4 regions of the Yersinia kristensenii genome follow, and region 3 is predicted to be linked to each of the others. Evidence: predicted binding sites of a transcription regulator. Region 3 holds the regulator's gene; each other region holds the start of a gene.

Region 1 (8,416 bases), 440 kb from region 3:
CAGTTTGGTAGTGAGCCCATCAGCAGCGCCGGTGGCAGATACTCCCGTCACCGAAGGGGTGGTTGCGCCATCCGCTGCACCACCAGCCGCGACTGTCACGGTAACTGACAATGTTTACACGCCAGAGCTGATGGAAGCCGTCAAACGGTTCCAACAGTGGCATGGTTTGAGCGAGGATGGTGTCATCGGTGCCCGTACTCGTGAATGGTTGAATGTTTCTCCACAAACACGGGCGACATTATTAGCCTTAAATATTCAGCGCTTACGCATTTTACCAGGGCGGGTGGATAACGGTATCATGGTTAACATTCCGAACTATTCACTGAATTATTATAAGAATGGTTCCGAGGTGCTCTCGTCTCGAGTGATTGTAGGCCGCCCAAGCCGCAAAACGCCGTTGATGAGCAGTGCATTAAATAATGTGGTGGTTAACCCACCATGGAATGTGCCGACTTCTTTGGTGCGTCAGGATATCGTGCCGAAAGCGCGTTACGATTCCAGTTATTTCCAGCGCCATGGCTATACCGTATTGTCTGGCTGGAGTAATGATGCTCAAGTTGTCGACCCGTCAATGATTGACTGGAGCATGATTTCACCGAATAACTTCCCATATCGCCTGCGTCAGGCACCTGGTGCCAGCAATTCATTAGGGCGGTTCAAGTTCAATATGCCAAGCTCTGATGCTATCTATTTGCATGACACGCCGAACCATGGTTTGTTCCAGAAAGATATTCGGGCCTTAAGCTCTGGCTGTGTTCGCGTGAATAAAGCTTCTGACTTAGCCAATATGCTGTTGCAGGATGCGGGGTGGAATGATGCCCGTGTTTCCTCGACCCTGAAGCAAGGGGATACCACTTATGTCAACATTCGCCAACGTATTCCGGTGCAGCTGTATTATCTGACGGCATGGGTGGCTGAAGATGGCAAACCACAGTTTAGAACAGATATTTACAATTATGATATGACGGTGAGATCCGGCTCACAAATCGCCCATCAAGCAGAACTTTTGCTGCAATAAATGCAGTAAAACTCAATAACTAATGGTCTCAATATCGGGTTGTCTTATGGGCGCGTCTAAGCGACGCCCTATAAACCTGGGCTAAACGCACAGTGAATGCGTACCGAATGCGGGTTGACTGGTTTTCCGTAGGCGGTTATGGTTCGGGACGGTACATATATACCCAAAGTGATTTGGAGTTGCAGCCAGGCGGCAAACGAGTCAATCCCAATGAGTTTACTCAAGTTAGTGATTTGGGAGAGTGACAGCTGCCAACACCGCTATAGCTCCAAGTATTAAGGGTACAGTGCTTACTTTTGACATTCTTGCCGGGTATTAACAGAGATCATGGATAAAATTGATAATTATCGCCGTAAATGGCTAGCGTTAGGTGGGGTAGCGCTCGGGATGTCGCTACTCCCTGGGCAAGCATTTGCTACCCTTTCAACTCCTCGCCCACGCATCTTGACCCTGAATAACCTGAATACAGGTGAGTCCATAAAAGCCGAGTTCTTTGACGGTCGAAACTATAATAAAGATGAACTTTCCCGTTTAAATCATTTATTCCGTGACTATCGAGCCAACAAAGTAAAAAGTATCGATCCCCGCCTATTTGATCAACTTTATCGCCTACAAGGTCTGCTCGGTACCACTAAACCGGTGCAGTTGATCTCCGGCTACCGTTCACTTGATACCAATAATGAACTGCGTGAACGGGGGCGGGGGGTGGCTAAACACAGCTACCACACTAAGGGGCAGGCGATGGATTTCCATATTGAAGGTATTCAATTGAGCAATATCCGCAAAGCGGCATTAAAAATGCGCGCAGGTGGTGTAGGATACTACCCTCGCAGTAATTTTGTGCATATTGATACTGGGCCAACACGAACCTGGTAATACGCATTTTTATGCCAATGCTTTGAAATCTATGCCCGATAGATTCCACGATACAACCAGGCGGCACCTGAAAACGGCCAAAAGTGCTGTAACTTGGATGATGACGGGTAGATTAAAACTGCATTGGGGGTGGAGCTCTATGAAATATCAAATTATTCCAGTGACGGCCTTTAGTCAAAATTGCACCCTGATCTGGTGTGAAGAAACAGGGCAGGCCGCTCTAGTGGATCCCGGTGGTGAAGCCGACAAGATCATTGCTGAAGTTACCCGTCAGGGTGTTAAGGTCAGCCAGATTTTGTTGACTCACGGCCATTTGGATCATGTAGGTGCCGCCGCTGAATTAGCCGCGCATTTTCAGGTGCCTATCTATGGCCCAGAAAAAGAAGATGCGTTTTGGTTAGAAGGATTACCTGCTCAAAGTAGAATGTTTGGGCTGAGTGAGTGTGAAGCTTTTCTCCCGACGCGTTGGTTGGAAGAAGGCGACAAAATCACTGTCGGTGCTATTGAGTTATCAGTACTGCATTGCCCAGGACATACGCCAGGGCATATTGTCTTTATTGATCAAAAAGATCATTTGGCATTAGTTGGCGATGTTATTTTTAATGGCGGTGTCGGGCGTAGTGATTTCCCGCGTGGTGACCATCAACAATTGATTCATTCTATCCGAACCAAATTGTTGCCTTTGGGGGATGATATGACATTTATTCCAGGCCATGGCCCGATGTCTACGTTAGGGCATGAGCGGCAGACCAATCCGTTTATACGTGAAGAACCTGCTATTTGGTGAGAATCACCACTTAGTGCTATCTAACACTGAGTATCAGACAGCATCTAATCAAGGAAGGCACCTCACGGTGTCTTTTTTATATTATATTTAATTAATTGTTAAAGTATTTTGTGAGCTCATAATCAGCTATTTGCAGATATGATGAACATAATGATGGGGTTCATCAAATTAGTGTGACCTTATAGTATTTAGAAGGCGTAACATAGCAGAAAATATACCCAAGTTACTCCGAGATACAGGCAGCAACTGAGTGACAAGTCGGTCAAAGACCGGTTTGAACAGCATTTATGCTAGCCCGCAGGGTGAGTCTCAAAGAGACTCATTAACCCCGAGGAGCTTAAACAAGTCAGTGATTGGGGTGAGCAAGGGCAGCCAACATCCCTGTGTCTTGAAAGGCGATGGGTATAGAACTGATATTGACCCGGCACGGCTTTTACTGCTGTTTTAAGTTCGTCGCATTACGAGCGCCTTTCAATGGAATCTACTATGCCATTTCGTCGTTTCAGAGTGAATAAATTCCTGTCCCGGCTCGGTTTTTCTTCTATGGTATTATTGCTATTTCTGCTGTTGGGCGCAGCCGTAATTTATGCGCAAACAAAAGCTAATATGCATCAAGATGCTGAAGCCAAGTTATTACAGGGTAGAGAACGTTTCGACCAAATATTTAATAACTTGCAGCATGCTGCTACCCAGGTAGAAACAGGGCTGGGAAAACCTTGCTTGCAAGTGGTACAGAACTTACGCGATCAAGTTGTCTTTATACCAGATGTGCGTTCAGTTTCTTTGGCTAAAAACACCACTATTTATTGTTCTTCAATATATGGCCCGATTTCCGAGCAATTCTATTTAGATGAATTTGTCGATGGGCAACTAGAGTTAATGTCAGGTAATGATGTAACTCCTGATCGCGCTTTGATGGTTTATCGGCAAGTCCGAGGGGATTACAGCATTCTGGTGGCTGTTGATGGTTATTATTTACGCAGTATTCTTAATTTATTGAGCGGCGATATTGCGTTGCAACTGAGAGTTGGCGATAAATGGATGGATGCGGCCGGAATGGTGCATTCAGGTAACCCGACGAATAAAGGCGAACCTTTATATCTGGCCTCAGAGAAATATGCTTATTCATTAAGCACGGCGCTTTCTCATCAACAATATTGGGCTTATGTCTGGCAATACGCTCAAGGTAGCTTGATTTTCTTCATATTAATGAGTCTTGGCTCGGCGGCACTTGTTTTTTGGCTGTCAGGAAGGGCGTCATCACCCACACAGGTATTAAAGCAAGCATTAGAAAATAACGAATTTATTCCTTATATGCAGCCGATTGTCAGCGGTAAGGGGCAATGCTGGGTGGGATGTGAAGTTTTAATGCGTTGGCAACACCCTGGGCAGGGTTTAATTCAACCGAATCACTTCATTCCTATGGCGGAGGATAGCGAGCTTATTGTGCCAATGACCCGCGCTATTATGCAGCAAGTCAGTGCAAAATTTGCGCCCTATGTTAATCAATTACCCGAAGGGTTCCACTTTGGTTTTAATATTAGCGCCAATCATTGCCGTGATCTCAGTTTGGTAGATGACTGCCGTCATTTCATTCAGGCTTTTGGCGGTAATAAAATTAATATCACGCTGGAGTTAACTGAACGAAAATTGATTGTTACAGATGAGATTACAGATAAATTATTTGCTGAACTTCATGCTTTAGGGGTTTTTATTGCCATTGACGACTTTGGTACCGGGCATTCGAGCTTAAGTTATTTGCAGAAATTTAAAGTCGACTTTCTCAAGATTGATCAAAGTTTTGTCGGGATGATTGGTTCCGATGCTTTGTCGAGCCATATAGTGGGTAATGTTATCGATCTTGCAACTCGGCTGGGGTTGCAAACCATTGCCGAGGGCGTCGAAAACGAAACTCAAATGCGCTATTTACAGGCCCACAATGTGGATTATCTGCAAGGGTATATGTATGGGCGGCCCATGCCAATGAATGAATTTGCCAAGTATTTATTCCGTTAAGCTTATTGGCAGGCGAATAAAAAAGGGTGCCCAAGGCACCCTTTTTACGGTTAATCACGGCGACTTAATTAGAGCACCGCAACAATAGCTTCACACAATGGCGCCATATTGTCTGGCGTCATACCGGCAACGTTAACGCGGCCAGAATTGACAGCATAAACAGCGAACTCATTGCGCAGACGCAGAACTTGTTCTTTGGTCAGGCCACTGAATGAGAACATACCATTCTGGTTGATGATAAAGCTGAAATCTTGCTTAGCGCCTTTTTCCTGCAAAGTGTTAACAAACAACTGACGCATACGGTGAATACGCTGGCGCATATCGGTCAGTTCTTGTTCCCAAATGGCACGCAGCGCTGGGTTGCTCAAAATGGTGGCAACCACAGAGGCACCGTGAGCTGGTGGGTTGGAATAGTTAGCGCGGATAACTGCTTTAACTTGGCTGAAGGCAATATCAGCTACATCACTATTTGCAGCAACAATAGTACAAGCCCCGACACGCTCATTGTACAGACCGAAGTTTTTGGAATAAGAGCTGCAAACAATCAATTCTTGATGTGTTGCGGCAAAGATACGCAAACCCTGGGCATCTTCTTCCAAACCTTTGGCAAAACCTTGATAAGCGAAGTCAAACAGCGGCAACCAACCCTTAGCAACTGACAATTCCGCTAATTGGCTCCACTGGGCTTCTGTTGGGTCAATCCCCGTCGGATTATGACAGCAACCATGGAACAGCACTACGTCGCCAGCCTGGGCTTCTGACAGGCTATTTAACAACCCATCGAAGTCCAGCGCATGATTTGCTGCGTCATAATAGGCATATTCAACCACTTCCAGCCCAGCTGCGGCGAAGATGTTTTTATGATTTGGCCAGCTTGGATTACTGACCCAGACACGTTTGGCGCTGGTTTGATGGGCAATGAAATCAGCGGCAATACGCAAACCACCTGTGCCACCAGGGGTTTGAGCGGTACGCGCACGTTTATCAGTAATAATCGCACTATCGGCACCGAACAACAGTTCCTGAGTACAGCTTGCGAAAACGGGTAGGCCATCAATACCCAAATAATTTTTGGTGACTTCATTTTCCAGCAAATACTGCTCAGCTTTCTTTACGCTGGTCAGCACCGGCGTTTTCCCGGTTTCGTCTTTGTAGACCCCGATCCCCAGGTTAATTTTATGAGGGCGGTCATCCGCGCGGAAAATATCGGTCAGGCCCAGAATAGGGTCGGCAGGTGCAGCAGTGATTTTTTCAAACATGTCAGAGGCTTCCATGGCTTAGCGTTAAGCAAACAGAACCATCAGGGTAGCGCCAGTTGCAGTCTTTGCCAACCGTTTGCGATAAAAAGAAATGAATGTTGTGAGGCGGGGGGATTCAGGGTGAAATATCGGCAAAATAGCGCATTCGGCAGCGCATTCTCCCTATATTAGCCAAGGGTAAAATGTTAGCTAAGGATAAAACAAAAAGACAGAGCCGAGGCCCTGTCTTTTTTCAACTTATGTCAGCAGATAAACTGCGTGATTAAGTTTAACTTAGAACTGGTAAACCATACCAACACCAACAACGTTGTCTGTGTTCAGACCGTTAGCGCGGGTGAAGTTGTCTTCGTCCAGCAAGTTGATTTTGTAATCAACATAGGTAGACATGTTTTTGTTGAAGTAGTAGTAAGAACCAACAGAAACATATTTCAACAGGTCATGGTTATCATCAGTTGCGTTGTTCAGATCCTTACCTTTGGACTGAACATAGCCCAGGGATGGACGCAGACCGAAGTCGAACTGGTACTGTGCAGTCAGTTCAATGTCACGAGTCTTGTTAGCAACAGAATCATTGCCAAATGGAGTCAGGTTCTGAGTTTCTGCGTACATTGCTGCCAAGTATACGTTGTTAGCGTCGTATTTAGCACCAACGTTCCATGCTTGAGCTTTGTCGCCTTCAGCAAATGTTGCGTTGGTCAGGTGAGCATTTTTCTGAGCAGTGGTACGGTTAGCTGTAGAATAACCAGCACCGAAGCTTACGCCATAACCGATGTCATAAGTTGAAGACAGACCGAAGCCGTCACCGTTTTGAGTGGTCAGCAGACCATCACGGCCAGATTCGTTTTTGCCTTGGTATTGCAGAGCAAAGTTCAGACCATCAACCAGACCGAAGAAGTTCTGGTTACGGTAAGTAGCCAAGCCAGTAGAACGGCCAGTCATGTAGTTGTCAGAGTTGGAGATTGAATCACCACCGAACACTGGCAGCATGTCAGTCCATGCGTTGACGTCATAGATTACGCCGTAGTTACGGCCGTAGTCGAATGAACCGAACTCAGCAAATTTCAGACCAGCAAAGCCCAGACGGGTTTTGTTGCCTTTGCCTTCTTGAGCTTCAGCATTGTTAGCCTGAATGTTGTATTCCCACTGGCCGTAACCGGTCAGTTGGTCAGTAATTTGGGTTTCACCTTTGAAGCCGAAACGAACATAAGATTCGTCACCGTCTTGGCCAGCGTTGCTAGAGAACTGGTGACGCGCGTCAACTTTACCGTACAGGTCAAGTTTGTTGCCGTCTTTGTTGTAGATTTCTGCTGCATTAGCTGCACCAGCTGCTAACAATGCTGGGATTACTACTGCAAGAATATTGCGCTTCATCATTATTATTACCCTCATTGGTGTTATTCGGACACCTGCCACTGCCGCCAATAATTTTTTTGGAACTATTGTTGAGAGTTTGGTGTCGTCTGTGTCTGAACGCAGTGTTCCATTCGTGAGGGTTATAATCCAGACCGAAAATGCTACCAATTACCTGAATATGTTTCATTGGGAAACTATGTGTTACAAAATGTAAAATTCAGGGAACTTTGTGACTTAGATCGAACTTTAAAAAATGACAAAAGCCAGCAGAGCTGGCTTTTATTTATACAAAAATATCCTTTTTCTAAATAACGAACTTAGAAACTGGCATTTCTCGGCGTACGTGGGAATGGAATCACATCACGAACGTTTTGAACTCCAGTCACATAGGAGATCAAACGCTCAAATCCAAGACCAAAACCTGAATGTGGCACAGTGCCATAGCGACGCAGATCACGATACCACCAATAATCTTCTTTATTGAGGCCCATTTCTGCCAGACGGGCATCCAACACATCTAAACGCTCTTCACGCTGTGAACCACCGATAATCTCACCAATGCCAGGGGCGAGGACATCCATCGCTGCCACGGTTTTACCATCTTCATTCATACGCATATAGAAGGCTTTGATATCTTTCGGATAGTTTTTGACCACCACCGGTGCTTTAAAGTGTTTCTCAGCTAAATAACGCTCATGCTCAGAAGACAAATCAATACCCCAAGAGACATCATTTTCAAATTTCTGACCTGATGCCAATAAAATCTCAATAGCATCGGTATAGTCAACTTGAGCAAAGTCAGAGGTAACAAAGCGTTGTAAGCGATCGACAGCATCTTTATCGACACGCTCGGCGAAGAACTTCATGTCATCAGCGCGTTCGTTCAATACCGCCTGGAAAACATATTTCAACATTTTCTCAGCTAAACCGGCGACATCATCCAATGAGGCGAAGGCAACTTCAGGTTCAACCATCCAGAACTCGGCCAAATGACGGCTAGTATTGGAGTTTTCAGCACGGAAAGTCGGGCCGAAAGTGTAAACCTTAGATAATGCACTGGCGTAAGTTTCACCGTTTAGCTGACCGGATACCGTCAGGAAAGCTTCT
Region 2 (8,416 bases), 3.6 Mb from region 3:
CTTCCGCTGCCACATGGACAATATTCAGACCAAATTTATCGCCGAACATTTCTAACACTTGATCGGCTTCGTTCAAGCGCAACAGACCGTTATCAACAAACACACACGTCAGGCGTTTGCCAATCGCACGGTGTAACAGCATTGCAGTGACGGATGAATCAACCCCACCGGATAGCCCCAAAATCACGTGGTCTTCACCGATTTGCTCACGCAGGCGCACGATAGCATCTTCAATAATGGTGGCCGGTGTCCACAGTGCTTCACAAGCACAGATATCCAGCACAAAGCGCTCCAGCAGGCGTTGGCCTTGCTTGGTGTGTGTCACTTCAGGGTGGAATTGCACACCGTAAAAACGTTTTTCTTCGTTGGCCATAATGGCAAACGGGCAGGTATCAGTGCTGGCAACCGTCACAAAATCAGACGGGATCGCAGTCACTTTGTCGCCATGGCTCATCCACACATCCAATACGGCTTCACCGGCTGGATTAATGGCATCTTTGATATCACGAATCAGTGCACTGTCAGTTTTAATTTCGACCTGCGCATAACCAAATTCGCGCTGGTTTGAACCTTCAACCTTACCGCCCAGTTGCATGGCCATGGTCTGCATGCCATAACACACACCCAGCACAGGGACACCGGCAGTGAACACGTAATCCGGCGCACGTGGGCTGTCGTGTTCAGTGGTGCTTTCAGGGCCGCCAGAAAGAATGATGCCGCTTGGATTAAATTCGCGGATCTGGGCTTCAGTCACGTCCCACGCCCAAAGTTCACAATAGACACCAATTTCACGAACGCGGCGCGCCACCAGTTGAGTGTACTGCGAGCCGAAATCGAGGATAAGGATGCGATGCTTATGGATATTTTTTGTCATGTGCGGCGTATTCCAAATATTAAAATAAAAAATAGTCATCTGATGACTAGCACCAGATGACTAATTAACTTGTTATTAGCCCATGCGGTAGTTTGGTGACTCTTTGGTGATAGTCACATCATGCACATGGCTTTCTTGAATCCCAGCACCACTGATACGCACAAACTCAGCTTTGGTGCGCAATTCATTGATAGTGCCGCAGCCGGTCAGCCCCATACAGGAGCGCAAGCCCCCCATTTGCTGATGCACAATCTCTTTCAACAAACCTTTGTATGCCACACGCCCTTCAATACCTTCCGGCACTAATTTATCGGCCGCATTATCGGTTTGGAAGTAGCGATCTGAGGAACCTTTGGACATCGCGCCCAATGACCCCATACCGCGGTAAGATTTGAATGAACGGCCTTGATAAAGTTCGATTTCGCCGGGTGACTCTTCAGTCCCTGCCAGCATCGAGCCGACCATGACACATGAAGCACCCGCAGCAATGGCTTTAGCAATATCACCAGAGAAACGAATACCACCATCCGCAATAACCGGGATACCGGTGCCTTCCAGCGCTTCGACGGCATCAGCAATCGCAGTAATCTGTGGCACACCAACGCCAGTCACAATGCGAGTGGTACAGATTGAACCAGGGCCGATACCCACTTTGACCGCACTCACGCCAGCATCGGCCAATGCTTTCGCACCAGCCCCTGTCGCAACATTGCCGCCCACGATTTGCAGGTTAGGATATTTGGCGCGCGTTTCGCGAATACGCTGTAACACGCCTTCGGAGTGACCATGGGATGAGTCGATGAGTAAAACATCAACACCCGCAGCGACCAGCGCATCGATACGCTCTTCATTGCCTGCACCAGCACCCACAGCAGCACCAACACGCAGGCGGCCATGCTCGTCTTTACAGGCGTTTGGCTTGCGTTCTGCTTTTTGGAAATCTTTAACGGTAATCATGCCGCGCAGATGGAAGCTATCGTCCACGACCAGTGCTTTCTCGACACGTTTTTCATGCATTTTTTGCAATACAACTTCGCGGGCTTCACCTTCTTTGACCGTCACCAAACGCTCTTTCGGTGTCATCACCGCCGTCACCGGTTGGTCCAGATCAGTCACAAAGCGCACATCACGGCCAGTAATGATTCCAACCAGCTCGTAGTCTTCGGTCACTACCGGATAACCGGCGAAACCGTTACGGGCGGTCAGTTCTTTAACCTGACGGAGAGTTGTTGTTGGCGTTACAGTCTGTGGCTCAGTCACAACGCCACTTTCGTGTTTTTTCACGCGGCTGACTTCTTCAGCCTGGCGCTCAATGGACATATTTTTGTGGATGAAACCTAAACCGCCCTCTTGTGCCAGCGCAATGGCCAGACGAGCTTCGGTTACGGTATCCATTGCTGCGGACAGCATAGGGATATTCAGGCGGATAGTTGCAGTCAGTTGGGTACCAAGTTCTGCCGTATTAGGCAAGACTGTGGAGTGGGCTGGAACCAGGAGAACGTCGTCAAATGTTAGAGCTTCTTTCGCGATACGTAGCATGGGCAATATCTCACCAAGGTGAATGTGAAAAAGATAAAATATTGCCGTGGCATTATACAGAGCGTAATCGGTTGCCTCCAGCACTTTCTCATTATTTTTCTTGCTATGCGGTTTGAGGCAGGTAATATCGATCAATTAAGTACTTGTTTTAAAATTTGATCCAGGTCACATGTCACAAACTTCTGCGTCATCAATTTTTACCGTCAGCCGCCTTAATCAGACGGTGCGACAACTGCTGGAAATGGAAATGGGCCAAATTTGGCTCACGGCCGAGATTTCTAATTTTTCTCAGCCGTCGTCTGGTCACTGGTATTTCACCTTAAAAGATGACCGGGCGCAGGTACGCTGTGCAATGTTTCGCAACAGTAATCGCCGAACCACTTTCCGCCCGCAAAATGGCCAGCAAGTTTTGGTCAGGGCATCCATCACCCTGTATGAACCGCGCGGTGACTACCAGTTAATTGCCGAAAGTATGCAACCTGCCGGTGACGGATTACTGCAACAACAGTTTGAGCAGCTTAAACAACAACTGGCCGCAGAAGGACTTTTTGATCAAAGTCACAAGCAATCACTGCCCAGCCCAGCCAAACAAGTTGGGGTGATTACCTCATCTAGCGGCGCTGCACTGCACGATGTTTTACACGTTTTACAGCGCCGTGACCCATCACTGCCAGTGATTATTTACCCTACAGCAGTGCAAGGTGCCGATGCCCCACTACAGATAGTCCGAGCCATTCACTTGGCTAATCTGCGCGGAGAATGTGATGTATTGATCGTCGGGCGGGGTGGCGGTTCACTGGAAGATTTGTGGAGTTTTAATGACGAGCGGGTCGCCCGCGCCATTTTTAACAGCCGTATTCCTATTGTCAGTGCGGTCGGCCATGAAACCGATGTCACCATTGCGGACTTCGTCGCAGATTTACGCGCCCCAACCCCTTCAGCTGCAGCAGAGCTGGTCAGCCGCAACCAGATTGAGTTGATCAGGCAAATTCAGGGCCAGCAGCAGCGCATGGAAATGGCGATGGATTATTATCTGGCGCAACGTAGCCAGCAATTTACCCACCTTGAGCATCGGCTCCAACAGCAACATCCGCACTTGCGCTTGGCTCGTCAGCAAACCCTCTTGTTGAAGTTGCAGCGCCGCCTGGAAGACAGTGCACAAAACCAAATTCGCTCATTAGGTCGGCGCACTGAACGGCTGCAACAGCGCTTGATTCAAGTTCAACCGCAAGGGCAAATTCACCGTTATAACCAGCGAGTACAACAGCAGGAATACCGCTTGCGCCAAGCCTTTGAGCGCCAGCTTAATGGTTATCGTCAGCGCTTTGGTATTGCTTGCTCGCAATTAGAGGCGGTCAGCCCATTGGCCACCTTGGCCCGCGGCTACAGTGTCACACAGACCCCCGAAGGCACCTTACTTAAGACCACCAAACAAGTGCATACCGGCGACAAGCTGACAACTCGGCTACAAGATGGCTGGGTGGAAAGTGAAATCACTCAAATCAATGTGGCAAAAAAGCCCCGTCAGCGTAAGCAGACCAATTAGAAAAGTTGCCATCTTTGAAAGAATTTGATGTTTCAGGTAGACGGCAAGAGAGACAAATTGGTCGGGAACCGATTTGAACAGCATTTATGCTCGCCCGCAGGATGAAGCTCATCAATTCCGAATCATTTATCTAAATAAGTGATTCGGGTGCTCAATCAGACAATCGGCAGATAACTAAAACGAACGCGGCTTTTCGAAATCAACCCATGGCCATTCTGGCAAAAATAATCAACGGCCCCACACGCTTTCAACACTTGGAGCGGTTTGGCGCAATCAGGACAATCGGCCTGTTGCTGATAGTTGCCGTGACAGCTTGAGCAGTGAAAGTGACCACTCACTTGCGTCATTGCCTGCTGACAAATTGGACATAACGCATCCATTATTTATCTCCTCGATTTCACTCAAAAACTCACATCACGCCCAGCGCGCGTAAGAAATAAATCCCAATAGCAGTCGTGAAAAATGAGCCGACAGTAGTAATCGCAATAATATTCGCGGCCAGCGTAGCATTCCCCCCCATCGCCCGGGTCATGACATAACTACCCGCGGCGGTCGGGGTAGCAGAAAATAGAAAAACAATCCCTAAGGTTGCACCACGGAATCCCATCAGTAAGCCGCCAAAAGTCATCAATATTGGTACGACGAATAGTTTTGCCACCGAGGATAATGCAGCCACATTAGAAGAGCGGAACATCGCGTGCCAATCCAGGCTCGCGCCAGTACAGAGTAATGCCAGTGGGAGTGCCAAGGCAGAGATATAACTGCCTGTCTGGACAATGACCTGCGGAATAGGTAAACGGGTTTGAGCATAGGCCAAACCGCACACCAAACCAATAATCAGAGGATTGGTGACAATGCTGCGTAGCAATGCCAATTGGCTGATTTTCCCGCCCTGCCCACCTTGTAAGCTGCGGGTCAGTGTTATCACGGACAGCATATTAAATAATATCACTGTCACCGTCAGATACATCGACCCCAGAGCAACCCCTTCAGCGCCATAGGCTGTCATGGCAAATGCCAAACCGACAATCGCAGTATTGGCTCTGAAACCGCCCTGTACGAACACACCGCGTTCACGCGGGTCTTTTACCAGCCACTTGGCCGCAATTTCGAGTAATAAAAATGTCACTAACGTGCCAACAGCACCATAGATAACTAAAGGCAAGTTATCCATCAAGCTGACATGATTAGTCGCAACACTGAAAAACAACAGGCAAGGAAGCGCCAGGTTGAAGACCACCCGGGTCGCACCATCGCAAAATCGATCATCCATCAGGCCACAGCGCCGTAATAACACGCCGAGTAACATCATCAATAAGTTGGGTACTGTTACACTAAACGCGAAACTCCAGGTTTCCCAAGACATGGCCGACGTTCAACTCCTTTTATTTTGCGCAACTCATCCCTGAGAGCAATCCCCTAAGATGGTGCGCTAAAAATGCAAAAAGCGCGGGATATCCGCGCTTTGCTGTTTTTATTTGCCTTTTTTCAGGTGCGACATCAAGCGCTTACGTTTCCGCATCTGATTTGGCGTCAGGGTATTGCGCTTACCCGCAAACGGGTTCTCACCCTCTTTAAACTGAATACGGATGGGCGTACCCATAACCTTCAATGAACGACGGAAGTAATTCATCAGGTAGCGTTTATAAGAGTCAGACAAATCAGTAACCTGATTGCCATGGATAACCACGATAGGCGGGTTATAGCCACCGGCGTGAGCATATTTCAACTTAACACGACGACCACGCACTAACGGAGGCTGATGGTCTTCTTCTGCCATTTGCATGATGCGAGTCAGTAAGGAAGTACCCACTCGCTTGGTTGAACAGTCATAAGCTTCCTGAATAGATTCAAACAGGTTACCCACGCCACTGCCGTGCAAGGCAGAGATAAAGTGAATGCGGGCAAAATCGACAAAGCCAAGGCGCAGGTCAAGCATATCTTTAACCTGAGCACGCGCTTCTTCTGTCATGCCATCCCATTTATTGACAGCAATAACAAGTGAGCGCCCACTATTGAGGATAAAGCCTAATAGAGACAAATCCTGATCTGAAATACCATCACGGGCATCAATAACCAACAGCACCACGTTGGAATCTTCAATTGCCTGTAACGTTTTAATCACTGAGAATTTTTCAACTGTTTCAGTAATTTTACCGCGTTTACGCACACCCGCAGTATCAATCAGAATATATTCGCGCTCATCACGGGTCATTGGAATATAAATACTGTCACGGGTGGTACCCGGCAGGTCATAAACCACCACACGATCTTCACCGAGGATACGGTTAGTTAGTGTGGACTTACCCACATTGGGACGCCCCACGATTGCCAGCTTGATTGGCAGAGTTCGCGGGTCGAAATCATCTTCTTCGTCTTCTGGGATTTCGTCTTCGTCAGCTTCCTGCGCGGCCCAATAGGCCGCATTAGCTTCTTCATCTGTCAACTCAACTTCAGGCTCTTCGGCGTCCATATAAGGCGCCATAACATCTTCAATCAGCTGAGTCACACCACGGCCATGGGAAGCCGCAATCGCATGAACTTCACCTAAGCCTAATGAATAGAAATCAGCGGCGGCAGTATCTGCGTCAATACCATCAGTTTTGTTGGCAACCAGGAAGGTGGCTTTCTCACGACTGCGTAAATGCTGGGCAATGCCCTGATCCGCTGGCATCAACCCGGCGCGCGCATCAACCATAAACAGGACAATATCGGCTTCTTCAATCGCCAATAACGATTGACCCGCCATCTTGGTTTCTACGCCATCTTCTGTGCCATCAATACCTCCGGTATCGATAACAATAAACTCATGACCCTCGACCTCGGCACGACCATACTTACGGTCACGCGTTAGCCCGGGAAAGTCCGCAACTAGCGCATCACGGGTGTGCGTTAAGCGGTTAAATAAAGTGGATTTACCCACATTCGGGCGCCCGACCAGCGCGATGACAGGTATCATTTTTGAAGCCTCATTACTTAATTTTCAAAGCGTTACAGCGCTGTATCGAATATTCAACAGCGCAGTTTTTAGAATACAAACGGCCCCTGAACCTCAGGAGCCGTTTAAAAACCTTTGTCCTTGAAGTTGCAGCAGTATTAGCGGCGCTCACTCACCCGAGTCACTGACCGGTGTCAACTCATCGGGATTTATTCGTTTGCTGCCTTGCTGCAACGCCAATGACTTTAGGTATTGATCTATTGCTGACCTGTTAGACAGGCGCTAAATCAGGATTAACGGGTGAACGCGTATACCGTGCCGCCTCTTGCCTGCACCAGCAACTTATCGCTGGCAACCACAGGCGCACTCAGGAAGCCGGAGCTGTCTACACTCTGCTGAGCGACAAAACGGCCATCATCGGTATTCACCCAGTGCAGATAACCTTCGGCATCACCTACAACCAGATAACCATTATACATCACTGGCGCAGTCAAGTTACGATGTAATAAATCGCTTTGACTCCAAAGGGTTATGCCACCATCTGTTTTCAGCGCAACAATACGGTCATTCTGATCGACCAGATAAATACGACCACCATCGACAATAATGTCATTGACTGAGCCCATTTCACGCTTCCACAAAATCTGGCCAGAGCGCAGATCCAGTGCGGTCAGATTACCGTTGTATGCCAGAGCATAAACCACACCATCAACAACGACTGGGGTGGTATCAACATCATTCAGACGGTCAATTTCAGTGGTCCCGGTCACCTGGGAAATACGTTGCTGCCAAATCAACTGGCCCTGTTCCATCATCACTGCACTGACGCGGCCATTATCGCCACCAACAATAGCTGCACCGAATGCCACTGTTGGTGCTGATTCACCACGTAGAGACAATGCTGGAGTATCGAGGTTTAGAGTCCACTTAATCGCGCCGTCAGACTCATTCAATGCTTGCAGCATACCATTGGAGGTATGGATCAATACCACGCCGTCGCTGACTACCGGGCGGGACAAAGCTTCGCCCGCGACTACTGTCTGCCATGCAACCTTACCATCGTCAGAATTAAGAGCATAAACTACCGCTTTTTCACTGCCAACATATACATGAGCACCTGAAGCGGTTACACCACCAGATAACATTGCAGAGCGGTTACTGGAGAGGAAGTTGGTTTTCTCGGACAGGTCGGTTTGCCAAATTGGCTTACCTGTATCAGCTTCCATGGCTTTCACCAGACCTTTACGGTCTGCCGCAAAGACAGAAGTTCCCTGCCACGCGGGGCGCAAATGAGAGTAATAATCACCGACCCCGCCCCCTACAGAAGTACTCCACACTTTAGTCGGTGTGAATTGATTCTCAACTTTTGGCAGTGGCGACATGGTAACCACATCTTCTTCACTGTTGAACAGTGAACAACCACTCAATAGGGCAACAGATACCAGTCCTACTAAGAGTGTTTTACGCAATTGCATGGGAATACCCCTTAGCTGGACAAATTATTCAATTTCATGCGCAG
Region 3 (8,416 bases):
CTAGTTACGATTTCAATAACGACTATTTATCGCGCACTGAGCGATAAATAAAATAGCGGAAAAGCAAGAAAGGATTGTACCCTCTCACTGAGCTTAAGCAATCTTTGTCATTCAATATCAACTCGATATCAACGAAATAACTTCAATATATATTTTTAGTCTAAGTGGTTTGGTTTTCCTTATCTTCTGAGGCAAAATCAGGGCAAAGAAATTTTCTCTCTAGATAAGAGGCATGGCGTATGTTTACCGGTATTGTTCAAGGCACCGCGCCCGTGGTAGCCATCGACGAAAAATCCAACTTCCGCACTCATGTGGTCGAAATGCCAACTGAAATGTTGCCTGAATTAGCCTTAGGGGCTTCGGTGGCTCACAATGGCTGTTGTTTGACAGTGACTGAAGTTAACGGAAATCGGGTCAGTTTTGATTTAATGAAGGAAACCCTGCGTATCACCAATTTGGGTGATATTAAGGTCGGTGATGTCGTTAATCTGGAGCGTGCGGCTAAATTCAGCGATGAAATTGGTGGACATCTTATGTCCGGGCATATTATTTGTACCGCTGAAATAACTAAAATATACACATCAGAAAATAACCGTCAGATTTGGTTTCGTTTGCCCAGCGACGATTTAATGAAATATATATTACATAAAGGTTTTATCGGTATTGACGGTATTAGCCTGACCATTGGTGAAGTCGTGGGTAATCGTTTTTGTGTGCATTTGATTCCAGAGACACTGGCGCGCACGACATTAGGTAAAAAGCGTCTGGGACATCGGGTGAATATCGAGATAGACCCACAGACGCAGGCAGTAGTGGATACCGTTGAACGGGTATTAGCGCAACGCGATACTGCACAAGTGTTTGCGGCGGCAACTGAAAAAGCTGTTCGAGGATAGGATAATAAAAGTAGGGGGCTAACGAGCCCCCGCGTTTAAGAAACTATTCTAGAGACTAACGCGCCACTCGAATACCGCCTTCTACGCCATTTGGACTGAGTAATACCTGCCACAATTGAATGTCTCTGGCGCGGAATGCACCCGCACAGGCATTCAGATAATAGCTAAACATTCGTTCAAACCGCGGCGAGTAATTCTCAGCTAAACTCGGCCACGCGGCTTGGAAACGCTCATACCATGCCATCAGTGTTCGGTCGTAATCTGCCCCGAAATTATGCCAGTCTTCCATGATGAAATAAGGCTCACTGGCTTGGGCGATATGTTGTACTGACGGTAGACAACCATTGGGGAAAATATACTTATCAATCCACGGATCAACACTCAGGTCAGTACGATTAGCGCCAATGGTGTGCAGCAAGAATAATCCATCAGCTTTTAAATTGCGGTTAACCACTTCAAAATAGGTGCGATAATTTTTGGGCCCGACATGTTCGAACATTCCTACCGAGACGATGCGGTCAAATTGTTCATCCAGGTCGCGATAATCTTGCAGCAAAATAGTGACATCCAAACCTTCACAGCGTTTTTGGGCCAATTTTTGCTGTTCAGCCGAAATAGTGACACCTGAGACGGACACCCCGAAATGACGTGCAGCATAAGCAGCAAGCCCGCCCCAGCCACAACCAATATCGAGCAATGTCATGCCGGGAGCTAATTGCAGCTTCTCACAGATCATCTGCAATTTGTTTTCCTGCGCTTGCTCAAGTGTTGTGGCGTCTTTCCAATAAGCGCAAGAATATTGCATATTGGGGTCGAGCATGAGGCTAAACAGGTCATTACCCAGATCGTAATGTTCTTTACCAACAATCCAGGCTCTTTTCTTTGATTGCAAGTTGATAATACGCGCGGCGGCAATGCGTAAAGTATCTTTGAAATGGTGTGGAAGTTGTTTTTCCAGACCAGCTCTGAGAACGCGTTGGAAGAAAATATCCAGGCGTTCACATTCCCACCAGCCATCCATATAACTCTCACCTAATGCCAAAGATCCTTCTTGTAATACCCGCTTGAAGAAGTCCGGGTTATTAACTTGAATGTCGAAAGGGCGTGAGCCATTGATTTCAATATCAGCCCGATTCAGCATTTCTTGTACAATGCGGAACCATGGATTTTCTTGAATACTTTGGTCTTCTATACAGGATGAACTCATAGCTTCTCCATCACTTTCTTCTGACTTATGACGCGCAATAAAATCTATATATGCGGGTACATACCAATAAAGTTGATGTCTGGTATCCATTACGGACAGAGGAAGATTAAGAAGAAACCCTAATGACACTTTGGCTTAGGGCAACTCATCCATAAGAGGAAATGTGACGCAATCCACGCGCACAGAAAATGCTTAAGATAATGCTTTTTTTAAATGGTATTCTAATCAGTTCGATTGAGTATAGGCTTGCCGGAGCGCTTTCTCAATAATAAATCGCTTCCGGCCAGCATGTTCCTTAGTGACTATTTCTATTGGGAATTATGACTCCGCGTAATTATAGTCGTCACTATGAGTATGGCTTTTTCCATTTTTTATCGCGTAGCAATGAATGCCATAACCCAATATGGCTAAAGCGACCGTTGATAGCATCACCGTGACTGTTGCCAGTAAAGGTTGGCTGATATAAAGCGAAACTATCATGCTGGCAATAAAACACAAACCTAACTGAAGCGTGTTTTGCAGTGCTGCCGCTTTGCCAGTATTCGCCGGAAAGGGCATTAATGCATTTGCTACGATAATAGGGTAGCAGGCACCATTCACCAGCGCCATTATGCAAAACGGAATAAGTAAGGTCATCAGTGTTGGTGTCGTCAATGTGGCTATCAGATAGAGCGCAATCATACTGAAGGCATAACCGGCTAACAGCCATGGCAACAGAGTGTTGCCTTTAATCCGACTTAAGGCACTGCGGCAGGCAAAACCCCCGAGCAAAAAGGCTAATGTTTGTGGAACATAACTCAAACCTATGGCATTCGGGCTATATCCCATATCGCCTAAAATGAAAGGTGAGCCGGTTAACCAGGCGAAAAAACCCGCGCTACATGCTGCAAACATCATCACGTTGCCGCTAAATACGGGGGATTTCAGCAACTGCCAGAAACTAATAGCACTTTTGCTTTTAAGCACGCTATCCGATACTACTTTTTTCCGTTCCTTAAGCAGTGCGGTCGGGATCAGCAGTAGCAGTGTAATCACCAACAAAACGACAAAAATTGACCGCCAACTGAAATGGTTTAATAACCACGCACCTAATAAAGGGGCCAGCGCGGGGGATAACGCCACTAAAGGCATTATGGTTGCAAACACTCGATTGACTTTGCTGCTGTGGTACCGATCTACCACCAATGCTTGCCAGCTCACGGCGGCAGAACAGACGCCCACCGCTTGAATAAAGCGCAGAACTAATAACTGTGTCGCCGTTTCAACCCATAAGATGCCCAGACAGCCAATGGCAAATAAACCTAATCCGACTAATAGTACCGGTTTGCGGCCTAATTTATCGGAAACAGGCCCCCAAATAAGCTGGGCGATAGCGAAACCAGCGAGAAAGATACTGAGGCTGGCACTGATGGAGCCAGCGGAGGTCTGTAGTTCTTGTTGCATAGCGCCAAAGGCAGGCAAATACATATCGGTGGCCAGGTACCCCAACATGCTCAAACCGGCCAGATAGAACATGAAACTGGAAGTCGTTTTCATTTTTTGTGTCTCATTATAATTTTGCAGGCAAAACTTTTATCATTGAAATTCCATTGCGGGGGGCATTCTAGCGGCGAGGTATTCTGTTGTGAAACGGTAATATTTGCGCCATGCTATCAAAAAAATTGATGGCAAATATTTAGTCTAGGGGAAGGGCAAAATATGTGGTCAGAATATTCATTGGATGTGGTCGATGCAGTTGCTCGCACCGGGAGTTTCAGCGCCGCAGCTCAAGAATTGCACCGCGTCCCGTCGGCGGTAAGTTATACCGTGCGCCAGTTGGAAGAGTGGCTGGCAGTGCCGTTATTTGTGCGGCGTCATCGGGACGTAGAATTGACGGAGGCGGGCAGGGTTTTTATCAAAGAAGCTAGAGATGTTATCAAAAAAATGAATGGCACACGGCGACAGTGCCAACAAGTGGCAAATGGTTGGCGTGGGCAACTCAATATCGTGGTCGATAAAATCGTCAAACCTCAGCGGAGCCGCCGGTTAGTATTGGATTTTTATCGCCATTTCCCCGATATCGAACTGCGGGTGCGTTATGAGGTATTTAACGGTGTCTGGGATGCACTGGCGGATGGACAAGCTGAAATGGCCATTGGAGCGACTCGCGCCATCCCGGTTGGCGGGCGATTTGTCTTCCGCGACATGGGCTTTTTAAGCTGGCATTGTGTCGTGAGCGTCAATCACCCCTTAGCTTACTTAACCGGGCCCCTTACTGATGACCAATTGCGGCCTTATCCCTCACTTTGTTTGGAGGATACTGCGCGAAATTTGCCGAAACGAGATACCTGGACCTTGGATAACCAACAGCGCTTAGTGGCACCGGATTGGGCCACGGGAATAGATTGTCTGTGTGCAGGATTATGTGTCGGAATGGTGCCCGCGCATATGGTATCGCCCTTGATTGAACAAGGGAAACTGGTGGCATTAACATTGGCCGAGCCACTTCCTGATAGCCCGTGTTGCTTGACGTGGGAGCAGAATAATCATTCGCCAGCCTTAGCATGGATGCTGGCGTATTTAGGTGACAGTGTCACACTTAATAATGAGTGGCTAAGAGATGATAATGACATGGGTAATGATTAAGCACGGCAGAATTAGTTGCCGGTAACAGGGCGCTACCGGCGGGCGAAGATTAGCGGCGATAATCGCGGAATGGGCCATCTGCCACCGATCGGCGTTCAACCAGTTTAGGATGTACTTCAATAGTTTGTGGGTCTTCGCGTTTACTGACAATGCGGTCGAGCAACATGGCAAAGGCGGTTTCCCCTAATCTCTCTTTGGGCTGATGAATCGTGGTCAGCGCCGGTGAGAAATAGCGTGCATTGCGCACATTATCATAACCGATCACTGAAATATCTTGTGGCACCCGCAGGCCCAATTCATCCGCCGCGCATATTGCACCCATTGCCATAATATCACCGCCACAGAATACGGCGGTCGGGCGGTGTTTTTGTGTCAGAATTTGGTGCATAGCTTTATAACCGGATTCTGGCTCAAAATCCCCCTGAACCACCCATTCGTCACGCAGCGGGATATTGGCTTCCTCCAGTGCCTTCAGAAAGCCCTGGTGGCGACCACCACCGGTATTTCGCGATAACTGACCGGGAATCGCCCCGATATCACGGTGACCGCGCTCAATAAGATAACGGCCAGCCAAATAACCTCCTTCGAATGCATTATCAATAATCGAGTCAGTAAAATCGCCACGGGCAGTACCCCAGTCCATCACAACCATTGGAATATTGCGATAATCTTCTAACATCCCCAGTAATTGTTCAGGATATTCAGAACACATCACCAATAATCCATCGACACGCTTTTGCGCCAGCATGGACAGATAGGCTTTTTGTTTATCCAGATTATTATGAGAATTACACAAAATCAGGGTGTAGCCTTTGCTATAACAGCTATTTTCAACTGCTTCGATTACCTCAGCAAAATAGGGTGCTTCACTGGATGTTGCCAACAAGCCAATTGATTTAGTGTGATTAACTTTCAAGCTGCGGGCCACAGCACTGGGCGAATAATGCAGCTCTTTAATGGCCGCCCACACAGCGGCCTTGGTATTTTCGGCGACGAAACGAGTTTTATTGATAACGTGCGAAACGGTGGTGGTAGACACACCCGCGTGTTTGGCCACATCTTTAATCGTTGCCATAAAAAGAATGACTCCTAAGCTCACCTGTTGCAGTAGGTAAGTATTATGTTAATCGTTTGCCTGTATGACTCGAACACCGCTCAGACAGAGACACAAGAGTAGGCTGGTAAGTTGAATCAGCAGGCTGTCTGAGAGGTTTTATTGGACATTATTAGTCGGCATACAGTTATGAACTGCGAATTTTGGCTGATCTGGAGGAAAAGTGAAAGAGGTAATCAAAGTTATAAAGTGCGTAATGAGCACAAGATTTTTTTTCTTAACTGTGGGAAAATGATTTAACGCACTAATTGTGTGCCTTTACCTTACTATACTTTAAATAATTCGAGTTGCAGGAAAGCGGCAAGTGAAAGGCAAATTGGTTGTAAACCATTTTGAACAGAGCTTGTGCTGACACGTAGGATGAGCCTCCGATACACTTACAGTGTAAGTGATTCGGGCGATTTAACGTAGTTAACGCAGATGCTACTTGAAATATGACCAAGTATAAAAATTAACCGGCTGAGGAGTTTTTATGGATACCAATCTGAAAATGTCGCTGATTACGACTGTTGGTGCGCTGGCGATGATTATTGCTTTTAGCTTCGTGGCGGTAATGAATTAATTAAACCACTTGCCGGTGTGAAGCCATTAGTAGGGCGGTTAAACCGCCCTTAATTATTTCTACTGATAATATCCACGCGTGTTGTCTTTCTGTTTGCGCTGTATCAGGCTAAATTTTTCTCAACGAAAGACCAATTTACTAAGGCCCAGAAGTTTTCCAGATATTTTGGTCGCGCATTACGATAATCAATATAGTAAGCGTGTTCCCACACATCCACAGTCAGCAGCGGCTTATCAGCCGTCGTCAGCGGTGTTGCCGCATTTGATGTACTGACAATCGCCAGTGCGCCATCCGCTTTTTTGACCAGCCACGTCCAGCCTGCGCCAAAGTTTTTCACCGCCGCATCAGTAAACTGTGCTTTAAATTCAGCGAAAGAACCAAAGGATTGATTAATGGCATCGGCAACTTTGCCGGTAGGTTCGCCGCCACCATTCGGTGATAAACAGTGCCAGTAAAAGGTGTGGTTCCAGACTTGGGCTGCATTATTAAAGACACCGCCACTGGAAGTTTTAATAATCTCTTCCAAGGATTTACCTGCAAACTCAGTATCCTTAATCAGATTATTGAGGTTGACCACATAAGTGTTGTGGTGCTTGCCGTAATGGTATTCCAGCGTTTCAGCAGAAATGTGCGGTTCCAGTGCATTTTGTGCATAAGGTAATGCCGGTAATTCAAAAGACATCGCTCTCTCCTTTCGGGGTTGCTCAGGGTGTTTGCTCCTCAAATCCAACCATTTGCAGTCGCTAAGATGGGGTGAGGGGCGGTTAAAATCGTAATTATTGTATTTTTGTTGTGGGTATTAATCTTAACAACTTTCAACAGAAATGACAGATATAACCACATCGTTTGATGGGGTATTGTGTGAAAAGCATGTGCTGAAGTTATGTGATTGAGGGGCGATGATTGAGTTATTGGCACCCGATAGGTCTACCAGGTGCGGGGATCGAGATTAGCGGCCCGTTTTTTGATTAACGAATAGTTTTGGGTGTCACGACGCGGCGAGCGCCAACATAATGATCTTGCCAGTAGTCATTATCTAGCATGCTAATGCGAATTTCTTCACCAGTACGCGGTGACTGAATAAATTTGCCATTGCCTAAATAAACGCCGACATGATCAGCAACACCACGATTAGCAATATTGAAGAAGACTAAATCTCCGCTTTCTAATTCCGCGCGTTTCACCGGTGCGGCATCGCGTAAATGATACATTTCATTAGCCGTGCGTGGCATTTTTATTCTGATGACATCTTTATAGGCGTAATAAATAAGCCCACTGCAATCAAAACCTGTATTAGGGGAGGTCCCCCCCCAACGATAAGGTTTACCGACTTGCTTCATCAGTTTGCTCATCGCAGTCTGTTTGGCGTGCTGATAGCGTTTTTTATGTGCAGGGCTGAGCGTGAGCTTATTATTTGCCGCTAATTTGGTCTCTGCTTTACCTTGGGTTTTATTTCGGTGGCGGCCATAAGCAACTTTCTCTATTTTACCCACCGCCACTTTTTTATGGGCGGCGGTTTTAATCTGAGGTGTTTTAGTCGCGATTGTTTTACTCGGAATTGTTTTATTGCTGTCTGATTTTTTTGTAGGGTTACTGACCTCTTGTACTTTCTTCTTAATAACTTTGCTGGCAGTGGCTGCTGTTTTCTTTTTATCGTTATTGGCTATTGTTTTATTTGTGACATTTTTACTGGCGGTTTTATCGCTGGTCACTTTGGCTTTTTTGGTTGTTCTATCGGCTTTACGTTTTTTACGGTCATCGGGGCTCGCCTGACTGATTTGACCTTTCTTTTGCTCGGCCGAAACGTGAGCCTGCGGCGATGCATGCGCAAGGTTTAGAAATAGCTGGGTAAAAAGCAGCACAAACAGCGTAACAATTAAACGCATAATAACGCTACCAACCTTGGCCCTGAAATGAATACGAAGAGTCACAGTATTGCCGAAACTCACGATATAAAAAAGCAGAGAGCGACAGGATTTGAGTCGATATTGTGAGAAAACATTAATGGCGTC
Region 4 (8,416 bases), 3.6 Mb from region 3:
TCTGGGCGGTGGAAGAAAGCTTCGAACTCATCACGCACGCGGTCATTGAACAGAATGGACTTCGCCCAACCTTCGCCTGCGCCCAATACATCGCCGTAAGAGAAACCACCACAAGCCACTAAGGTCTGGAAAGATTGCAAATCAGTGCGCCCTGCCAGCAAGTCACTCATATGCACGTCAACGGCATCAAAACCGGCGCGATGGAAAGCGGCGGCCATTTCAACGTGGGAGTTAACCCCCTGCTCACGCAGCACGGCAACTTTTGGTCGCGCCTGTTTGATAATATAAGGTGCGGCGATATCTTCAGCGGGATCAAAGGTCAGTTTCACATTCAGGCCAGGGTCGCGCTCATCCTGTTTCGCTTGATGCTCTTGATCAGCGCAATCTGGATTATCGCGCAGGCGCTGCATCTGCCAAGTGGTTTCAGCCCACCACAAGCGCAGGGTGCTGCGTTTTTCGCTGTATACCGCCTCGGTACCACTGCGGATGTCAAAAACATCCCCCTCAACAGCGCGGCCCAGATAATGGACACAGTTTGCCAAACCATGGTCAGCCAGCACTTTTTCCACTGCGGCTCGCTGCTCAGCGCGCACCTGAATCACCGCCCCTAACTCCTCATTAAACAAGGCGGCCAGCGCATCGTCACCCAAGGATTGAATATCAACTTGCACACCGCAATGACCAGCAAAGGCCATTTCAGCCAGTGTGACCAACAAACCGCCGTCTGAGCGGTCGTGATAGGCCAACAAGGCTTGATCTGCCACTAAACGCTGCATGGCATTGAAGAAGCCCGCCAGTTGTTGCACATCGCGCACATCCGCCGGTTTATCCCCTAACTGACGATAAACCTGGGTCAACGCCGTCGCCCCCAGTGCATTGTGGCCCGCGCCCAAATCAATCAGCAACAGCGCATTGTCACCTTTGTCAGTACGCAACTGCGGGGTTACGGTGTGACGAACATCTTCGATACGGGCAAAAGCGGTAATCACCAATGACAGCGGCGAGGTCATTTCGCGCTGTTCATCCCCTTCCTGCCAGCGGGTTTTCATCGACATAGAGTCTTTGCCCACCGGGATGGTAATTTCCAGCGCCGGACATAATTCTTCACCCACCGCGCGCACCGCTTCATACAAACCGGCGTCTTCACCGGGGTGACCGGCGGCGGACATCCAGTTCGCCGACAGTTTAATGCGCTTGAGTTCACCAATTTGGGTCGCGGCGATATTGGTCAATGCTTCGCCAACCGCCAAACGGGCTGAAGCGGCAAAATCCAACAAGGCCACTGGCGCACGTTCGCCCAGTGACATTGCCTCGCCATAGTAGCTGTCCAGACTGGCGCTGGTAACGGCACAGTCAGCCACCGGGATCTGCCACGGGCCGACCATCTGGTCACGGGTGACCATGCCGGTTACGGTGCGGTCGCCAATGGTGATCAGGAAGGTTTTCTCTGCTACCGCCGGTAAATGCATCACGCGTTTTACTGCATCAGCAATGCTGATTTCAGCCCGCTGCAGAGCCTCTCCCTGCGCTTGCAGGCGGGTAACATCACGCAACATTTTCGGCGTTTTACCTAACAGCACATCCAACGGCATATCAATGGGTTGATTATCGAAATGACGGTCATTCAGGGTCAGATGCTTTTCTTCGGTCGCTTCACCGATAACCGCATATGGCGCACGTTCACGACGGCAAATCTCATCAAATTGTGCCATCTGCGCTGGGGCAATGGCCATGACATAGCGCTCCTGAGATTCGTTACACCACACTTCCAGCGGGCTCATACCCGGCTCGTCGTTTAGAATGTCACGCAACTCAAAACGGCCGCCACGGCCACCGTCACTGACCAATTCTGGCATCGCGTTGGACAAACCACCGGCACCGACGTCATGAATAAACAGGATGGGGTTGTGGTCGCCCAACTGCCAGCAGCGGTCGATCACCTCCTGACAACGGCGTTCCATCTCCGGGTTATCGCGCTGTACCGAAGCAAAATCCAGATCCGCATCAGATTGGCCAGAGGCCATGGAAGACGCCGCACCGCCGCCCAAACCGATATTCATTGCTGGGCCACCGAGCACCACCAGCTTAGCACCCACGGTGATTTCGCCTTTCTGCACGTGATTCGCACGGATATTGCCAATCCCGCCCGCCAGCATGATCGGCTTATGATAGCCACGTAGCTCGGTGCCGTTATGGCTGTTTACGCGCTCTTCATAGGTACGGAAGTAGCCCAACAGCGCTGGGCGACCAAATTCATTGTTAAACGCCGCACCGCCCAATGGGCCTTCGGTCATGATATCCAGCGCGGTCACAATGCGATCGGGTTTACCGAAATTCTCTTCCCACGGCTGTTCAAAACCGGGGATACGCAAGTTAGAAACAGAGAAACCCACCAAACCCGCTTTCGGTTTAGCGCCGCGCCCGGTGGCCCCCTCATCACGGATTTCTCCACCCGAGCCAGTCGCCGCGCCCGGCCATGGTGAAATTGCCGTCGGGTGGTTGTGAGTTTCAACTTTCATCAGGATATGCGCCTCTTCCTGATGGTAGCCATAAACGCCATTTTCTGGCGCGGCAAAGAAGCGCCCGACCGAAGAACCTTCCATCACCGCAGCATTGTCTTTATAGGCCGACAACACGTAATCCGGGGTATGCTCAAAGGTGTTTTTGATCATCTTAAACAACGATTTAGGCTGATCAACACCGTCAATTTTCCAATCCGCATTAAAAATCTTATGGCGGCAATGCTCAGAGTTGGCCTGAGCAAACATATACAGCTCGATATCTGTCGGGTTGCGCCCAAGGCCAGTAAACGCGGCCAACAGATAATCAATTTCATCCGGAGCCAGTGCCAGACCCAATTTAATATTGGCCTGATCCAGTGCACTACGGCCCTGCGTCAAAATATCCACCCGTTGTACCGGAGCGGGCTGATGATGAGAGAACAGTTGCTCGGCTTGCTGCAAATCGGTGAAAACCGTTTCCATCATGCGGTCATGCAGCAATGCTGACAATTGCTGCCATTGGCTTTCAGTCAGGTTCGGGCCTTGTATATAGAAAGCCAGACCGCGCTCCAGGCGCAGAACCTGTGGCAGTGCACAATTATGTGCAATATCAGTTGCTTTGGAAGACCACGGAGAAATTGTCCCCGGCCTTGGTGTCACTAATAATAAACGCCCTTCTGGCGCATGTTCGGGGAGAGATGGCCCATATTTAAGCAGCCGCTGGAGTCTGGCGTGTTCGTCAGCACTCAAGGGAGCGCTGACATCGGCAAAGTGAACGTATTCGGCATAGATATCATCTACCGGCAGATGAGCATCCTGGCAACGGGACAGCAGTTTGGTAATTCGAAAAGCCGACAAAGCGGGCGAACCACGCAGTATTTCCATAATCTAAGTTTCTCTCTCTTCGAAGCGACTGGGACAGCACTTCATTGGGCGCAGCATGCATTGGCGCAAAACAGGGGAAAACGCGCGCCATTATAGTGAATCTGAGCCGCCGACGAAACCGTTTGCGTCGCTATTATTCATAATTGCGTCAGAAATTTTTGTTAGAGATATACATTGAATACCGGATCAATAAGCTCGCAATAAAGTTGCACACTGACGAATTATTGCGCAAAATGCCGCTCTACTGGGGATTTAACCATGTCGATTTACGCTTCAAAATACACATATAAAGAGCGCTGCCGAGAGATAACTATTTGACGCGCATAAAATTAAATTACTTTGTCATCGGTATCATTGCCTTACTTCTGGCCCTCGCGCTGTGGCCCAATATTCCGTGGCGCAATGGACAAGAAGGGCAACTGGACCGAATAAAAGCCCGTGGTGAACTGCGAGTTAGCACTATAAGTTCACCCTTGATCTACTCAACCGGAAAAGATGGCCCTTCCGGTCTCGACTATGAGCTGACACAACGTTTTGCTGACTATCTGGGGGTTAAGCTGGTGATGACCCCGCATCATAATATCAATGATCTGTTTGATGCTTTAGATAGTGACGATGCCGACCTCATTGCTGCCGGGCTAATTTATAACCGCGAACGTCTTAACCGGGCGCGCACTGGCCCTGCCTATTATTCCGTGTCGCAACAATTAGTCTACCGGTTGGGTGCTCCGCGCCCAAAATCATTCAGCGACCTGAAAGGCCAACTGATTGTGGCCTCCGGCTCAGCCCATATGACCACCTTGAAACAACTTAAACAGACTAAATATCCGGATCTTAACTGGGGGTCGTCAGTTGATCGCTCCGGCAAAGAATTACTGGAGCAAGTCGCAGAGGGCAAGCTCGACTATACTCTCGGCGATTCTGTCACTATTGCGCTGCTGCAACGCATTCACCCACAATTGGCAGTGGCTTTTGACGTTACGGATGAAGAGCCAGTGACTTGGTATTTCCAACAGAGTCGTGATGATAGCCTGTATGCGGCAATGCTCGATTTCTACAGTGAGATGGTAGAAGACGGCAGTTTGGCGCGTCTGGAGGAAAAATATCTCGGCCATGTCGGCAGTTTTGATTATGTCGATACCAAAACATTCCTCTCCTCCATTGATAATGTGCTGCCCTCTTTCCAGCCCTTATTTGAAAAGCATGCCGGTGAAATTGACTGGAAATTACTGGCAGCGATCGCCTATCAAGAATCCCATTGGAATCCACAAGCGACCTCCCCCACCGGGGTGCGCGGCCTAATGATGCTCACGCGGGCCACCGCCAGTAGCTTGGGAGTAAAAGACCGGGTTGATCCCGAAGAGAGTATCAAAGGTGGTTCGGTTTACTTGCAACGGCTGATGCAAAAAGTGCCAGAGACCATTCCAGAAGATGAGCGAATTTGGTTTGCGTTGGCTTCATATAATATGGGTTATGGTCATATGCTTGATGCCCGCAAACTGACCAAAAAACAAAATGGTAACCCAGACAGTTGGGTAGACGTAAAAATGCGGCTACCCATGTTGAGCCAAAAACGCTACTACCCGAGCACCACTTATGGCTATGCGCGGGGTCACGAGGCCTATAACTACGTCGAAAACATCCGCCGCTATCAGGTCAGTCTGGAGGGATACTTGCAGGAAAGAGAGAAAAAAGCCGCGCAGCACGCCGCGATTGAAGCCGAATTAGGTAAAGCTTATCCAGTCGTCGGGCCCGGCTGGTCAATCAATAATTAGCACTTCTTTCAGATTCCCGACGCCATTGTTGCCAACTCTTTTAGATTGCCAATCATGGAGGGGAAACGTGTCGTTGGGGTCGTAGCGACGAAGTCGCCGGAGCGCCCCTAGGTACGGTCGCCCTTTCACTCGCTGAGCTATCATTAATCTTACTTATTTTTACTTACATCTCGCGCGGTTCAGGATTTTCCCGCTGCGCGAGTTTCAGTGCTTTTTGCTGTTCGCGCCGCAGGCGGAAAAACGCGCTCAATTGGTGGGAGCAAGCATCAGCCAGCACACCCGCGGTTATCTCAATCTGATGATTCATTCCAGGATGGCGTAAAATATCTACCAGAGATCCCGCCGCACCGGTTTTCAGATCATTAGCGCCATAGACCAGCCGGCGAATCCGGCTGTGTACCATAGCACCCGCACACATCACGCATGGCTCCAGAGTGACATACAAAGTCGCGTCTATTAGACGATAATTCTGCACCGCTTGCCCGCCTTGGCGCAGCGCCATAATTTCAGCATGTGCTGTTGGGTCGTTATCACCAATAGAGCGGTTCCAGCCCTCACCAATCACCTGATTATCCAGCACCAGTATTGCGCCCACCGGCACTTCGCCTTCTGCTTGCGCGCGTAGCGCCAATACTAATGCCCGCTGCATCCAATACTCATCACTGTATTCAATTGGCGAATCACATTCAGAATGCGAATTATTATCAGTAGACACATTAACCCCTTTGGCACTTTTTGCGGCGTGCATTATACACAGCAATCACTATCGCCACTAAATTCACTATAAAATAGCTCAATACATCATGATCAGTTAATGTTCCGATAAGGTAAGAATCATTCCTGATATAAATGATATGCAACTATATGGAAGCCAGAAACATGAAGCTCAACAAGAAGAGCGCGGTAATTGTGCGTAAAACCCTTGATGGATGGGCCAAAGAAGGAGTTATTCCTGAAGAAGAACATCAGCGTTTGTTGGCAAACATTGATGTTCAACCTTTTGACTGGCGCAGGTTGGCAGGTTACGCCTTCCTTGCCGCACTGGCCTCACTGGTCATCGCGATTGGCAGTCTGATGGCTGATACTTTTCTATTAGCCTGGATTAGCCAATTTTTCCGCTTTGATCCTCCAGTGCGAGTCGCGGTCACTGGCGTCTTAGCCGCGGCCTTTTATGGCTGGGGGTTTTACCGCCGCCGACAAGATGCCAGCAAAATCTATAGTAATGAGGCCGTGCTGTTCCTCGGTGTCATTTTTACTGCTGCGGCTATCGGCCAGCTTGGCGAATGGCTGGATAACGGCAGTGGCCGCATCTCGGTATTATTGTTGCTCGGCACCCTGATTTACGCTGCGGTCGGCTGGTTTGGCCGCTCACCACTGGTGTGGCTGTTTGCCTTGCTGTCACTGGGCAATGCGTTTGGTGCAGAAACCGGCTATATGTCCGGTTGGGGCGCTTACTGGCTGGGAATGAACTATCCAACCCGCTTTATTGCCTTTGGTTTGCTGCTGTGCGCCAGTGCATTGACATTACAACCGCAGTTGGCGGCACGTCGGCTGGATCGGGTTTCGCAGGCCATGGGGCTGCTTTATCTGTTTATTGCCCTGTGGTTATTGTCTATTTTTGGCAATTACGGCGATATCGATCATTGGTATCAACTACGCCAGATTGAACTGCTCCATTGGAGTATCTTATTTGCTCTCGCAGCCGCTGCGGCAATCTGGCTGGGGTTAAAGCGCGATGATGCCATGCTACGCGGCTTTGGCCTGACATTTTTGGCCATCAACTTGTATACCCGTTTCTTTGAGTTTTTCTGGGATACCATGCCGAAAACTATTTTCTTCCTGTTGCTCGGCATCAGTTTGTGGCTGCTAGGCCGGCATGCTGAGCGGATCTGGCGGCTAGGCCATCATGAAAATGATGTGACTCATTAGAGCAATGTGGCGAATAACTTCAGTGGGCTTTTACCCCCACTGAAGCCTATTACAACTGTATGTTATTTCAACTACGACTCATTCTAACTGTTGTAATTCGCCAGTTTTACTGACCCGCCAGCGGTGTTCGCAAAAATGCAACAGCGGGTTATCTTGCTTACTGTCACTGTAACCGCTGTAGAGTTTCAGTGGCGACCCCAAGCGCTGTTCTAATTGCACCACTTTTTCTGGCCCTAAACAGCGCAGTGGCAACACCCACCCGCCATTGCGTCGTGCCATACGGCTCCCCACCAGCCGTAAATGGTGAATAAAGTCTGAATCGTGATAAACCTGCTCGACCAGCCGTTGCGGTGAGCCGGTAATCAGCCACACCTGGGCATCGGTGCTCTGCAGATATTGGCGCAAGCGCATCATCACCACCGGAAATTCAGTCACTTTTTGGCGGAATTCCTTCACAAAGCGCAGTTCCAGATCCTTCAACTGCGCTTCCGGCCGGCCAAAAGTGAGCGCCCACAGCAATAAACTGATTGGCCAACGAGCACAACGCCCGCCAACCAATAACCCCAATCCAATAACCGGCAGTAATGGAATCACCAACAATATATTCAGTGGCAAATGGCGCAGCAGAAAACGCAAAAAGCTGCCAAACATATCCTGTTGATGCAACGTGCCATCTAAATCAAAGAAGACAACCCGTTTGACATTTTCCGCGGGCGGCTCGGCCATTGTGTCATTTTGCTCGGCGCTAAAAACATTTGTCATTGAAATCCCATAAATCCAGTCAATAGAAATCTACTCGTGCAGTTCAATACAGTATCATTGTACTGACCGCTGCGGGCCAGTGACAGCCAGCCTTACAATGCGGCACGTAAATATCCATTATGTCGCTGTAAATCCTGATGAGCTTGCTCCGCACTGACACCTTTTAAAATCATCAAAATGGCCGGTTTGACTTCGAATTCAGTTTGCGACAAGGCACTTTCCGCCTCAGCGCGGCTGGCTCCGGTAGCTTCAACCACAATGCGGCACGCGCGATCGACTAATTTCACATTGGTCGCTTTTACATCCACCATCAGATTTTGATAGACCTTGCCAAGCTTCACCATCGCGCCAGTAGATAACATATTTAGCACCAGTTTTTGCGCCGTACCCGATTTCATGCGAGTAGAGCCGGTCAGGGCTTCTGGCCCGACGACGGGCGAAATAGCGACCAGCGCTTCTTGCGCGATAGGGGAATCGGGATTACAGGAAATAGCCGCAGTGGGGCAGCCAAGCTGGCGGGCATAACGTAGCGCGCCAATGACATAGGGAGTGCGGCCCGAGGCG

The links. Region 3 encodes PurR, which represses purine synthesis genes. Its sites were predicted from a motif close to CANGCAAACGTTTGCNTG; they were not measured.
Positions count from the first base shown of each region.
Region 1: DX162_RS19340 (amino acid aminotransferase) is a predicted target of PurR. The motif match lies at 6,022-6,039, and genes of this name have one in related genera.
Region 2: guaB (IMP dehydrogenase) is a predicted target of PurR. The motif match lies at 2,474-2,491, and genes of this name have one in related genera.
Region 4: purL (phosphoribosylformylglycinamidine synthase) is a predicted target of PurR. The motif match lies at 3,498-3,515, and genes of this name have one in related genera.

Region 1 is NZ_UHIY01000001.1:4,157,787-4,166,202, reverse strand. Features, by position in the region: gene ldtD (L,D-transpeptidase) at 1-1,018, shown strand, start outside; gene mepK (peptidoglycan L,D-endopeptidase MepK) at 1,346-1,894, shown strand; gene DX162_RS19350 (MBL fold metallo-hydrolase) at 2,034-2,681, shown strand; gene DX162_RS19345 (EAL domain-containing protein) at 3,168-4,697, shown strand; gene DX162_RS19340 (amino acid aminotransferase) at 4,766-5,956, opposite strand; gene ompF (porin OmpF) at 6,230-7,327, opposite strand; gene asnS (asparagine--tRNA ligase) at 7,627-8,416, opposite strand, start outside.
Region 2 is NZ_UHIY01000001.1:84,139-92,554, forward strand. Features, by position in the region: gene guaA (glutamine-hydrolyzing GMP synthase) at 1-874, opposite strand, end outside; gene guaB (IMP dehydrogenase) at 950-2,413, opposite strand; gene xseA (exodeoxyribonuclease VII large subunit) at 2,583-3,959, shown strand; gene DX162_RS00395 (zinc ribbon domain-containing protein) at 4,115-4,339, opposite strand; gene DX162_RS00400 (AEC family transporter) at 4,369-5,325, opposite strand; gene der (ribosome biogenesis GTPase Der) at 5,434-6,918, opposite strand; gene bamB (outer membrane protein assembly factor BamB) at 7,191-8,372, opposite strand; gene DX162_RS00415 (YfgM family protein) at 8,384-8,416, opposite strand, start outside.
Region 3 is NZ_UHIY01000001.1:3,721,466-3,729,881, reverse strand. Features, by position in the region: gene DX162_RS17080 (riboflavin synthase) at 240-896, shown strand; gene cfa (cyclopropane fatty acyl phospholipid synthase) at 952-2,103, opposite strand; gene punC (purine nucleoside transporter PunC) at 2,422-3,639, opposite strand; gene punR (DNA-binding transcriptional activator PunR) at 3,802-4,728, shown strand; gene purR (HTH-type transcriptional repressor PurR) at 4,778-5,803, opposite strand; gene cydH (cytochrome bd-I oxidase subunit CydH) at 6,315-6,404, shown strand; gene sodB (superoxide dismutase [Fe]) at 6,508-7,086, opposite strand; gene DX162_RS17040 (C40 family peptidase) at 7,373-8,290, opposite strand.
Region 4 is NZ_UHIY01000001.1:142,800-151,215, forward strand. Features, by position in the region: gene purL (phosphoribosylformylglycinamidine synthase) at 1-3,386, opposite strand, end outside; gene mltF (membrane-bound lytic murein transglycosylase MltF) at 3,701-5,161, shown strand; partial or broken gene tadA (tRNA adenosine(34) deaminase TadA) at 5,325-5,916, opposite strand; gene DX162_RS00615 (hypothetical protein) at 6,041-7,090, shown strand; gene yfhb (phosphatidylglycerophosphatase C) at 7,169-7,816, opposite strand; gene murQ (N-acetylmuramic acid 6-phosphate etherase) at 7,945-8,416, opposite strand, start outside.